DNA from 3 places in the Shewanella sp. SW32 genome. Region 1 is predicted to be linked to each of the others. Evidence: predicted binding sites of a transcription regulator. Region 1 holds the regulator's gene; each other region holds the start of a gene.
What was found. Region 1 encodes MetJ, which represses methionine synthesis genes. Its sites were predicted from a motif close to TAGACGTCTAGACGTCTA; they were not measured.
Positions count from the first base shown of each region.

Region 1 (4,369 bases):
GCGCCACCCACAATGTACCTATGCTCGCTAACCTGATGTCGGATAACGCTGTGTGGGTTCACCCCGTCACTGCGGGCAAATTAGGGATCAGCAATGGCGACCCAATCCGCCTCACCAGCAGTGTTGGCACAGAAGAAGGCCATGCCTTAGTCACGCCGGGTATTCGCCAAGATACTGTGTTTGCTTACATGGGCTTTGGTTCTAAAAACAAAGAGTTGGTCAGAGCAACGGGCAAAGGTATCCACTGCGGTAACTTACTGCCGCACGTGACTGCTCCTGTGTGTGGCATGACAGTGCACACCACGGGCGTCACGCTGGCAAAGCGCTAATCGGAGGCTTAAATGAATAAACGATATGTAATGGTGCACGACGAGAATAAGTGCATCGGCTGCCAAGCTTGTAACGTGGCGTGTCGCAGTGAAAATGGTGTACCCGAAGGCGTAACTCGTCTGCAAGTGCGTGTGGAAGGCCCCTTTGGTGAGATGCCTAATCTGCATTTCAAATATCACAGGGTATCTTGCCAGCAATGTGAAGATGCACCCTGCGTTAAGGTGTGCCCTACGGGTGCGGCCTATGTGGGTGAAGACGGCATTATCTCTATCCATACCGAGAAGTGTGTCGGCTGTATGTACTGTGTGGCAGCGTGCCCTTATAAAGTGCGCTTTATGAACCCAGAAACCAAGGCGGCGGATAAGTGTAACTTCTGTAAAGACAGTCGTTTAGCACGGGGCGAAGAGCCAGCGTGTGTGACAGTGTGTCCAACCGATGCCTTAGTGTTTGGTGATGCCAATGATCCACGCAGTGAAGTGGCCATCATGCTCAACACTAAAATCACTTACCAAGATAAAACCCATTTGGGCACTAAACCTAGGGTATATCGCGTTCCTACCAAAAGAGGGGGGATTTGATTATGAACAATACTTGGGGCGACATGGCGCAATATGATCCTGTCACTTGGCACTGGGTCATCGCCGTTTACCTGTTTATGGCGGGGTTATCCGCGGGCAGTTTACTGATTGGCATTGGTTTGCGCTGGGCGAATAAGGAACTCAGCGCGGGAGCTGAAAGCAGCATTCTTAAGGCGGCAGCCATTATTGGGCCTGTAGCAATTAGCTTAGGTCTAGCTTGCTTAGTGTTTGACTTAACCAAACCATTCCACTTCTGGTTGATCTTAATTCACTATAACTTCCAGTCTGTGATGGCAATCGGGGTACTGGCGCTGCTGGCGTATTCTCCCTTAGCTTTTGCGTACGCCATTATTGTGCTGCGGGATGACTTACCAAAATGGGGGTTGGGTTTCCTAACACCTATCGCTAAGTTACTTATGCCATTTCGAAAGCTGATTGAAGTATTGTTGTTTGTCCTCGCCATTGGCGTAGGGGCTTACACTGGCTTCTTAATTTCGGCGATGAATGCCTATCCTATGCTCAACACTGCGGTACTGCCTGCGCTGTTTTTAGTGTCAGGTCTATCCGCGGGCGCTGCGGCAAATGCGGTACTGGCGTTGCTGATGTTTAAGACTGACAGCCACGACAAAACCTTAGTGAAGATGCACGGTTTAGAATTGCCTGTGATGGCGATTGAAATCCTGTTCCTGTTCATGCTGTTCTGCGCCTTGTACTTCAAGGGCGGCGCGGCGGCTGCGGCCTTAGCATCGTTAACTTCTGGGCTATGGGCAAGCGTGTTCTGGATAGGCGTTGTCGGTATAGGTTTTGGTATTCCATTGCTGTTTATGCTGCTACCCGCCGCGACTCGCCACACTAAGGGCGCGATGATCATGGTGGCTTGTGCGAGCTTAACGGGCGTACTCGCCTTAAGACACTTTATTGTGTACGCAGGGCAAAGCTATTTAAACTGAGTGTAGATAGGCTTTACATATTGAGAGATAAAGAAAAAGCACTGGCAATGTCAGTGCTTTTTATTGCTTGAATCTTGAGAAGGTTTGCCAGTACAAGCGGGACGCTTATTGGGGTAATAACTCGATAACCGACTTCATCGTTAGCACTAAGGCGCTGATACTGCACAGGACTAACGTCGCCATCTTTGTCTTCTCTTTATCGACACGGCCCACTAATCGTCCTGCGACTAAGTAACCTAAAATCACTGAGGGGAGCAGCATCAACGACAGCCACAGATGTTTTAATTCTAATAAGCCAGTGATCGCTAAAATGATCAGTGCAATCATGGAGCTAAAAATGAAAAAGGCCGACAGGGCAGCGCGAAACTGCGAGGCATCTTTGCCTGCCAACAAAATCGCCATCGGCGGGCCACCAATCGCGGCGATATTGCCGAAGATCCCTGAAACCACGCCCGCACCGAAGAGGGTTTTCTTATTCACTGGCAGGCTGAATTTATACAGGCTAAGGATCACTGCGACAGTCACAATGGCGGCGATGGATAAACCGAGTATGGGTTGAGGCGCAAACAGCAATAAACTCGCGCCGATAAAACCGCCTGGCACGCGACCTATGAGCGCATATTGCAAGCCATTGAATTCTAAGTGACCGCGCTCACGCACTAAGGTCAGCAGGGCGATGGAGAAACCCATAGCAATAACAGGCGCAGGTACAAGTTGTGGATCGACGATATACAGCAAAGGACTGGCGACAACCGCAAGCCCAAACCCAATAAGACTTTGGGTTAATGCGCCCAGAAACACGACCAGCGAGGCTAAGGCGAGTGTCTGTGGATCTATCATAGAAAACATAGGATTTCCTATATCCCAAACCAACTCAAGATGGTGAAATTTAAAGTTTGAAGTCGCTTGGGTATAAACAAAAAGGGATCGTTAACGATCCCTATTGATGAGCACTGTGATATGACTTTGAAAGCGACGAGTCGCTATTCCATGTCTTCCCACTCTATTCCCATTTGATCCATCAACAACTTGGCTTCGGCGGGAATGCTGTCTGGGTTATCTTTTGACAGATCTTCATCGTTGGGCAATGGCTGGCCAGTGTAGGCGTGCAAAAATGCCTCACACAACAGCTCGCTGTTGGTGGCGTGACGCAAATTATTGACCTGACGACGAGTACGTTCGTCCGTGAGGACCTTAAGCACTTTGAGCGGAATAGACACAGTAATTTTTTTTACTTGTTCATTCTTCTTGCCATGTTCAGCATAGGGGCTGATGTATTCCCCATTCCATTCAGTCATTGACTCACCTGTTATAACGCTAAATTCGGGGCAGATTTTAAACCCTTACAAAGAACAGTCAAATTATTGCTACTATTTCTTTGTGATTGCAAACAGATTTCTTTATGTTCAGACGTCTAAACGTCTTCACGCCTATTGACGATGGCGTTGGGCTTAGGTACATTTAGACGTCCAGACATCTCTATCAGTCTACCGAATTTAGGAGTCCCCCATGGCAGAGCGTCAATTAGCCACACTGGCAGTGCGTCAGGGTATCGAAAGCGATACTCAATATGGCGCAGTTGTGCCACCGATTTATTTGTCGACTAATTACGCCTTCGATGGTCATAAAAATCCCCGCGAATTCGATTACAGTCGTTCAGGCAACCCAACGCGCTGCATTTTAGGCGAAGCATTAGCGCAATTAGAAAAGGGCGCCACTGGCATAGTGACGTGCACTGGCATGGCGGCCATCACCTTAGTGACTACTTTGCTCGGCCCCGATGACTTATTAGTTGTGCCCCATGATTGCTATGGTGGTTCCTACCGTTTATTTACCAACTTGGCGAAGAAAGGCCAGTTTAAGCTCATTGTGGTCGACCAAACCGACAGCCAAGCGTTAGCCGCCGCCATTGCACAGAATCCTAAGATGGTGTGGCTCGAAACCCCATCGAACCCGTTATTGCGTGTGGTAGATATCGAAGCCATTGCTAAGGCGAGCCATGAGGTCGGCGCGCTGGTGGTGGTCGATAACACCTTTTTATCGCCGATATTGCAACAACCCCTATTGTTAGGCGCGGATATCGTTATCCACTCCACCACTAAATATATCAATGGTCACAGCGATGTAGTCGGCGGCGCAGTGGTCGCCAAAGACGCGCAAATCGGCGAAAGCTTACATTGGTGGTCGAACACTCTAGGCTTAACGGGGTCAGCCTTTGACAGTTATCTGACCCTGCGCGGCCTGCGTACCTTAGCGGTGCGTATTCGCGAGCATCAAGCCAATGCCCAGCGTATTATTGAGGTATTAACGCAAAGCCCTGTGGTGAGTAAAGTCTATTACCCAGGGCTTGCGGATCACCCAGGCCACGCCATTGCGGCCAAGCAACAACAGGGCTTTGGCGCTATGCTGAGCTTTGAGCTCAAAGGCGGCGAGGCCGAAGTGGTGGCCTTTTTAGGTGCACTCAGCTTATTTAGCGTGGCGGAAAGTTTAGGTGGCGTCGAAAGTTTAGTG
Region 1 covers NZ_JAKKSJ010000006.1:136,862-141,230, forward strand. The annotation lists gene phsA (thiosulfate reductase PhsA) at 1-329, shown strand, start outside; gene L5M28_RS05125 (4Fe-4S dicluster domain-containing protein) at 342-908, shown strand; gene nrfD (NrfD/PsrC family molybdoenzyme membrane anchor subunit) at 911-1,858, shown strand; gene L5M28_RS05135 (sulfite exporter TauE/SafE family protein) at 1,964-2,707, opposite strand; gene metJ (met regulon transcriptional regulator MetJ) at 2,842-3,156, opposite strand; gene metB (cystathionine gamma-synthase) at 3,368-4,369, shown strand, end outside.

Region 2 (4,369 bases), on a different contig from region 1:
TGGCGCCTTTATTCTGCTTCAATATTTTATACTAATCATATTAAATCAAAGCATTACGCTTCATCTAATGAGTAGGGCAGGGCTTGGATCGTTAAATGTGATTGTTCATCGTCGGCAAAACGTAGTTGAGTATCATTAGCCGTGTCATTAGGAAGTACGGCGGTTAACAAGACTTGATTGCCACGCTGCACAAACTCAATGATTTGACCGCCACGGCGAAAACTGTCTTCCATCGCGATTTCAAGGCCTGATGCTAGGGTGATTTGAAGACTAGTGTGGCCGCGCAAAATATATAGGGCGCGTTTATTACCACCGCGATATTTCATTCGCGCTATGGTTTCTTGTCCCATGTAACAGCCCTTATTGAAGCTGATACCGTTAACCGCTTGTAGATTACACATCTGCGGTACGTACTGGCTGGCATGGCTGGCGGCAAGGTTGGAGTAACCTGCTGCAATCTCTAACGCTTGCCATGCACTGGCGTCAAATACACTCAGTTCCGATTGCGCAACTAAAGCTGCTGCGGCATCTGGTGTTAATACTAAAATAAAACGTTCAGCGTCTTTTAAAATCGCACCATTTTCAATGAGTGTGAGCTCTTGCTGAATGTCACCAAAATGTTTGTTCACGAATTGGCTTGCCTGTTCACCAGCAACGCCGAGCAGAGTCCACTCAGCGGATGCATTGCTTAAGGTGGCTTTACTAAACACGGCATATTTTTGTAACTGGGGTAAATCGACTTCGATGGCATCCTTTGGCATCAACATAAAGAGTGCATCTTGAATGGCAAAGGTTCTGAAACTGGCCAGCATTTTACCTTTAGGATCGCAATGGGCGCCCCAGCGCCATTGATCCGTGGCCAATGAGCTGATGTCTGTGGTCACTTGGCCATGGATAAAACTGCGGCCTTGTTCTCCAACGACTTTGATGAGGCCCAAATGAGATAAGTTGGCAAGCATAAGTGGAGGCAAGGTAGCGTCCAGATCCCAATGGGGCGTAGAAACTGAAATAGTCATAGCGAGATCCTGAAAATGAAGACGATGTGAGAGGCTAGATTGTAACGGAATTCCAGTTGGCTCAAAAGCATAAGGCGCACATATCTGTGAATGATCTGTGCGCCTTATTATGTGTGCTTTAGTCGATAGGCTTAAAGCGAGTGGAGTTTAAAGTTTAAAACAGCACGCGGGTACGTAATGTACCTTCAATGGCTTTGAGTTCAACTAAGGCTTCTTCCGCTTGAGTTGTGTCGACTTCCATCACGACATAACCAATTTCTGCAGTGGTCTGCAAATATTGGGCGGCAATGTTGATGCCTTTTTCCGAGAAGGCTTGGTTGATCTTGATCAACACGCCCGGACGGTTTTGGTGAATATGCAGCAAGCGCGAGGTGCCTTTATGTGTTGGTAATGACACTTCAGGGAAGTTAACCGCAGAAACGGTTGAGCCGTTGTCTGAGTATTTAGCGAGCTTACCCGCGACTTCAATACCAATGTTCTCTTGGGCTTCGGCCGTGCTACCGCCGACGTGCGGCGTGAGTAGAACATTGTCTAAACCGCGTAGAGGACTGATAAATTCATCGTCATTCGATTGTGGTTCAACGGGGAACACATCGATTGCGGCACCAGCGAGGTGACGTTCTTTTAACGCAACGGTTAAAGCTTCAATATCGACTACAGTACCGCGTGATGCGTTGATAAAGATGCTGCCCTTTTTCATCGCCGCAAACTCGGCAGCGCCTATCATGTCTTTTGTTTGTGGAGTTTCAGGGACATGTAAGCTAACTACATCAGCTTGTGCTAATAGGAGTTCTAACGAATGGACTTGTTGTGCGTTACCTAGTGGCAGTTTGTCTTCGATATCGAAGAACACGACACGCATACCTAAGGTTTCCGCCAGAATGCCAAGTTGAGTACCAATATGGCCGTAACCAATCACACCTAAGGTTTTACCACGCACTTCATAGCTGCCCGCTGCGGTTTTCATCCAGCCGCCACGGTGAGCGATAGCGTTGCGCTCAGGGATACCCCGCATCAACATAATGATTTCGCCAATTACGAGTTCTGCAACACTGCGAGTGTTTGAGAAGGGAGCGTTAAATACTGGGATACCAAGGGATTCGGCGGTGGCAAGGTCAACTTGGTTGGTTCCAATACAGAAACATCCTATCGCGATTAACTTCTCGGCACGTTTCAGCACCTCTGCAGTTAATTGGGTACGCGAACGAAGTCCCACAAAATGCGCATCTTTAATGGACTCAAGTAAGGCTTCATCGCTTAAGGAAGCTTTGTGGTATTCGATATTGGTGTATCCCGCACGTTCAAATACATCGACCGCAGATTGGTGGACGCCTTCCAACAGCAGGATCTTGATCTTATCCTTGTCCAGCGAATGTTTCGCCATGATATGGGTACCCTCTAATTAATAGAAATGTTTCTTATGATATGCTCACAACCTTCACCCACCAAAGTAGCACTTTTTTTGCTCAGTGTGGAGGGCTAGATGGCTAAAGTTAATATTCTAAATTTAGAACAATATCGCATAAGAGGAAGAAACATTGAATAACAAAATCGCATGGTGCGGTATTTACCTCTCAGTTTTGGTGTGGTCGGCGATAAAACCCGCAGATCCTTTCACGTGGTGGCTCGAAGCCTTGCCTGCATTGATTGCTGTACCGATTTTATTCTTTACTCGCAAACGTTTTCCACTGACACCTTTAGTGTATTTTCTCGTCTTAATACACTGCTGTGTGTTGTTTGTAGGCGCTCATTATACTTACGCTGAAGTGCCGTTATTCGACACGATTGCCGATTGGATGGGTTCAGAACGTAATAATTACGATAAAGTAGGTCATTTTGCGCAAGGTTTTATCCCAGCCATGCTCGCCCGTGAAATTATGTTGCGTAATCAAGCTGTCAAACCTGGGGCTTGGTGCGCGTTTCTTGCCACTTGTTTTGTGCTCGCTTTTTCGGCGTTTTATGAACTGATCGAATGGTGGGTTGCCGTGGCAACTGGCGAAGGGGCTGAAGCCTTTTTAGGTACTCAAGGCTATGTATGGGATACCCAATCTGACATGTTTCTTGCCCTCATTGGTGCAATTGTCGCGTTAGCTTTACTGTCTCGTTTTCAAGATAAACAAATCGCGAGACTCAAGCAGAGGATTTAGCGGCTAAAAGTGGGTGATGCTCTCTGTTCGAGTTGTAAGACTTTCTTCCCTGAAATGTATGGTGTGAGTGTGATGACATTGAGTTGTCATACTTTAGTGTTGTTATTGTGTTTTCTTTGTGTTGCAACTTTGGATTGATAACGTCATAGTTGGAAAGTATTAGGTGCTGGGCGTTGGCCAAGTAAAACGGTATTTTTGACTGTTATTCCATTTTATTGTGGTGAGTTAGTCGAACCTACTAGCATTAAACAGGGAATAGTACATTTGGGTGATGTTTTTCAATCGTTAACTAGTCAGAATTAACTAGGTTAATGGAATGTTGAGAAATCTAACTAAAAAGACGAGTCAAACATACCATTTTGCAATAGAGAATACTTTTCAGGGAGGAGAGTCATTGAGCACAATTAATGAATTGGTTTTTTTACACCAAATGGCCGCGCCATGTCATTTAGCGTTACTCGCTGAATCCATAGGTTTGAAAACGCGTATAGTAAAGCATGCGGCAGAACTGGATTTAGACAAGAGTCGCCGTAGTTTTTATCTGATCACCCAAAAAGGTTCTGCATTAGATAACAAAGGGATACCTCTGTTAGCTTCGCGATTAGTGTCACATTTTCCTGTGGCGCTGTATCAAGTTGAGCGAGACTCCTTAGACCAAGAATCTGCAATGTTACTCGGCATTCGAGGTATTTTATTTGCCGATCAACGTATGGATCTGATGTTAACGGGTTTACGTAAAATGGTGGCAGAGGAACTTTGGTACGATAGAACTTTGCTAAGCAAAATGTTTCGCCGTGTCGTACAAAAGTTAGAAGGTAATAATGAAATGCCCTCTGATACTGTGGCTATGCTGCAGATGCTGACATCCCGTGAACGCACTATCATTCAATTTGTATCGAGTGGTGCGAGAAATAAAGAAATCGCTCATAGGTTATGTATCAGCGAACATACAGTGAAGGCGCATATTTCCTCTATTTTCCGCAAGACCCAGTCTCGTAATCGGGTTGAGCTTTTACGTTGGGCGCAAACCTATCAAACTCACTTTGAGCTGTGCAGTTAGTCAGTTAAAGATATTGGTCGTTAGCTTTTCGTTTTGAGTGGTTAATGTTAATGATTACTAGCATATCAACATAGAAAAGCGGGAATGTTTATTTAAACATTCCCGCTTTTTGTTTAACACCCTTTTTATAAACCACCACCAAAGAG
Region 2 covers NZ_JAKKSJ010000022.1:3,005-7,373, forward strand. The annotation lists gene ygfZ (tRNA-modifying protein YgfZ) at 54-1,016, opposite strand; gene serA (phosphoglycerate dehydrogenase) at 1,171-2,400, opposite strand; gene L5M28_RS14025 (DUF2238 domain-containing protein) at 2,555-3,163, shown strand; gene L5M28_RS14030 (helix-turn-helix transcriptional regulator) at 3,558-4,223, shown strand.
Region 2: a site for MetJ is predicted at 2,489-2,506, ahead of serA (phosphoglycerate dehydrogenase). Genes of this name have one in related genera too.

Region 3 (4,369 bases), on a different contig from region 1:
CCGCTGTTACTAACTCAATAAGATCAATAAAAAATATTTCACTCAAGCATAATATTAACTAAGGCGGCGACGTAGTTCTCGCGTGGCATCGACCATGTTTTTCAATGCGGGTTCGACTTCATCCCAAGTACGGGTTTTTAGGCCACAATCTGGGTTGACCCACAGCTGACGTACGGGCACTTTTTGCGCCGCTTTCTCGATTAAGTACACCATGGCCTCCACACTTGGAGTGTTTGGCGAGTGAATGTCATACACACCGGGGCCGATTTCATTGGGATATTCAAAATCTTCAAAGGCGTTGAGTAACTCCATCCGTGAACGCGAAGTCTCGATAGTAATCACATCGGCATCCATGGCGGCAATCGCGGCAATCGTGTCGTTAAACTCGCTGTAACACATGTGGGTGTGGATTTGAGTCTCATCAGTCACGCCAGCAGCGCTGAGTTTAAAGGCATTCACCGCCCAATCTAAGTAGGCTTGCCATTCACTTTGTTTCAATGGCAGACCTTCACGGAAGGCGGGCTCATCGATTTGTATAATACCAATACCGGCATTTTGTAAGTCCACCACTTCATCACGGATCGCCAGCGCCAGCTGAGTCGCAATCACATCGCGGCCGATATCTTCACGGGCGAATGACCAATGCAGAATCGTCACAGGACCAGTTAACATGCCTTTTACAGGTTTGTCGGTGAGACTTTGGGCAAACTCGGCCCAATCAACCGTCATCGCCTTTGGACGACTAACATCACCATAGATCAACGGCGGCTTAACACAGCGTGAACCATAGCTTTGCACCCAACCATTTTTGGTAAAGCCAACGCCCGCAAGCTGCTCACCAAAGTATTCCACCATATCGTTGCGCTCGGCCTCACCATGAACCAGCACATCGATACCGAGTTTAAGCTGGCGGTCGATAGTATCGCGGGTGACTTGTTGTAATTGCTCTGTATATTGTGCATCACTCAGATCGCCCTTGCGCCAACGACTGCGTAGTCCACGGATTGCAGGTGTTTGTGGGAAGGAGCCAATGGTGGTGGTCGGCAACAGAGGTAAACGGTATTTCTGCTGCTGCACTGCTTGGCGTACGGTGAAATCACTGACGCGCTCATAATCGGCAGATGTCAACGCGGCAACGCGGGCAATCACTTGACTGTCGGCAGCCTGCGCTTTCGCCTCGCGGCGCGCCAAACTGGTTTGCACAATCTCTTTTGCCGCGATAGATTCAGGTGCCAGTAGCAATTGGCGCACATTGGCCAGTTCAAGTAATTTTTGCTTCGCAAACGCGAGTTGTTGACGCAGCGCGGGCTCAAGCGTGGCTTCCACATCTAAATCCACAGGGCTGTGCAGGAGTGAGCAAGAAGTACCGATCCACAAGCGATCTCCGAGATCACGGGCAACCGCGCCTATGCGTTCGGCAATCAAATCCGCCTCTGCCGCCCACACGTTGCGACCATTGACCACACCCACCGACAAAATTTGATCTCGACCAAGCGCATGGGCAAAGACTGCCAATTGATCCGGCGCTGTGACTAAATCGACATGCAACCCCGCGACCGGCAAGGCCGATACCAGCGCTTGATGGTGTGCGATACCGCCGTAATAACTGGTAAGAAGGATCTTCACCTTCGCAGTGCTGAGGGCTTGATACGCCTCAGTCATCGCCGCTTGCCATTCGCCATCCAATTCCAATGCGAGAATGGGCTCATCGAGCTGTACCCATTGCACTCCCAGAGCAGCAAAACGCACCAAAATGTCAGCATAAGCAGCTAATAAATTGGGTAATAAGCTTAACTTATCAAACTCTTGGCCCACGGTTTTAGCTAGGAACAAGTAGCTAACAGGGCCGAGTAGCACAGGTTTTGCTTTATAACCTAAGGACTGCGCTTCGCTAACTTCATCAAAGAACTGCTCATAGGCAATCGAAAACTCTTGGTTTTGGCTGAGCTCAGGTACCAGATAGTGATAGTTAGTATTGAAATACTTGGTCATTTCAGAGGCTGGCGCATCTTGGCCCGTTGGCGCTCTGCCGCGGGCAACACGGAATAAAGTATCGAGATCGATTGCCCCTTCACCACGATGACGATCAGGAATGGCATTTAAAGTCGCGCTTAAGGTCAGCACTTGATCATAAAAGGCAAAATCACCTACGGGAACTTGCTCAATGCCAGCAGCAGCTTGCCACTGCCAATGGGTGCGGCGAAGTTCACTCGCCACTTCACGTAATTGTGCCTGAGTGCTCTCACCACGCCAGTATTTTTCTAAGGCAAATTTCAATTCACGACGACGCCCAATACGGGGAAACCCAAGACTATTTAATTGCATACTCTATCTTCCTTTATTTGAGATAAGCCATATTCGGCACTTACACCCACCAGATTGTTTTCTCTTGGCACTTTTCAGCACTTCAGCCTGATAAATAACAATGGGCGTCTGGACGTCTAGAAGTTTATTGTGTTAGTCTCTATTCCAGCAACCGAATTGATTTCAAGCACAACATGAGCGAAATTCACTTGGAGTGAACATGATCGAACTAAGACACCTGCGAACCTTAATGGCCCTGAAAGAAAGCGGCAGTTTGGCGGGCGCAGCCAAAAAACGTTTTGTCACTCAATCCGCCCTCTCCCACCAGATTAAGGAGCTGGAGCAAAGGATTAACTCGCCCATTTTTGTGCGTAAGAGTAAGCCACTGTCATTCACCCAAGAAGGTGCACGCCTGCTGCATCTGGCCGAAGAAATTTTGCCTAAGGTGTTAGAAACCGAGACAGATTTGAAGAATGGGCTGGAAACCGAAACCAATCAGTTGCGTGTCGGCATTGAGTGCCATAGCTGTTTTCGCTGGTTAATGCCTGTAATGGAGCAATTTAGGCAAGATCATCCGGCAGCCGAGTTAGACTTGTCGAGCCGTCATCTGTTCGACTCGCTCAATGCCTTAGAAATGGGTGAACTGGATATTGTATTAACCTCAGATCCTGTGCCTGGGCATTCACTCGCCTACCAGCATTTGTTTGATTTTGAAGTGAAGTTAGTGGTTGCTAAGGATCATCCTTTAGCGAAAGAAGCCTATGTCACACCTAAGCAATTAGCACACTTGCCTATTATCAGTTATCCAGTGCCGTTGACACGTTTAGATATTTATCGCCACTTTTTAGAGCCTGCGGGCATAGAGGCGGGCGAGCAAAAAACCTGTGATTTAACCATGATGTTATTGCAACGCATCGCCTGTAAAGACGGCATAGCCGCACTGCCAAGCTGGTCGATTAATGAAGGACATGGACTGAGTCTCGCTACGGTAAAACTCGGCCAAGAAGGCCTGAAACGACCGCTATTTGGTGCCTATCGCCGCCACAGTGCTAACTCTGCATTGATCCAAAATTGGTTACAACTGGTGGCGAGGGAAGGTTTATCCCGCCAGCAGAAGACGAATTAATGCGGGTGACATAGAGTAAAAAGCCTGCGAATGCAGGCTTGTTTATTGAGTCAAATGACTATTTCATAGCATCGACAAATTACAGCGGATTCATCAACAATCCACGCATAGACAAGACACGGCGCAGTATCAACCCTGATGAATTAGGATTACGGGTCTGACGCAAATTATGGGCGATCATAAATTCTTGACGCAGATCCTGATCGAGATCTAACGCCTCGAACGCTTCGATGGTTAAGGTCTGTTGTTGATTATCAATCAATGACTTAATCACACTTAAAGGAAATGACTGTTCGGCATTAGCATTTAAATAGGCAAATGCGGTCAGTGCGATAATTTGGCCGAACACACTGAACAGAGCTAAGGTTTGTACTTCGTCAGCATCAACCTCCACACCTTCCATATCCGCTAAGCTATCTACCGCATCCGTTGCAATATCTTCAGTCAGCTTCCAATAACCTTGGACCAACTTTTTATAGGGCTGTGGCAGTTCATCGAGGCGTTCTTTTAAATAGAACGTAAAAGCGTAGCGATAGATATTAACTTGACCTAAGCGGATCAAAGCTTCTTTCAACGAACGAGTTTTGTGATTTTCCACTACAGCAGCCTGTGCGGAATTACTGCGCATAAGCATGTGCGCTGCCAATGCGGGATCGCTCGAGATAATGTCAATCACATTACGAATGTCGCCTTCAGCAAGGATCGCTTTTTTGAGTGGAATTAGAATTCCTCGGCGGCCAATCACTTGCTCTTCGTTCGCTATGATAGCTCTAACTTGAGTAAAAACCTGTTGCTCAAGATCAGTCATAAGACACTTTACACCTGTTTATTAACAATAAGATGATTCGGTTACAGCTCACATCATACCTAAAATACTAAGAATTTCAGCCATAAACAGCAGAGTAAAATATAAATTACTCCTATTTAGTGATGACTGCC
Region 3 covers NZ_JAKKSJ010000027.1:30,542-34,910, forward strand. The annotation lists gene metE (5-methyltetrahydropteroyltriglutamate--homocysteine S-methyltransferase) at 55-2,325, opposite strand; gene L5M28_RS16325 (LysR family transcriptional regulator) at 2,525-3,430, shown strand; gene L5M28_RS16330 (HDOD domain-containing protein) at 3,510-4,238, opposite strand.
Region 3: a site for MetJ is predicted at 2,435-2,452, ahead of metE (5-methyltetrahydropteroyltriglutamate--homocysteine S-methyltransferase). Genes of this name have one in related genera too.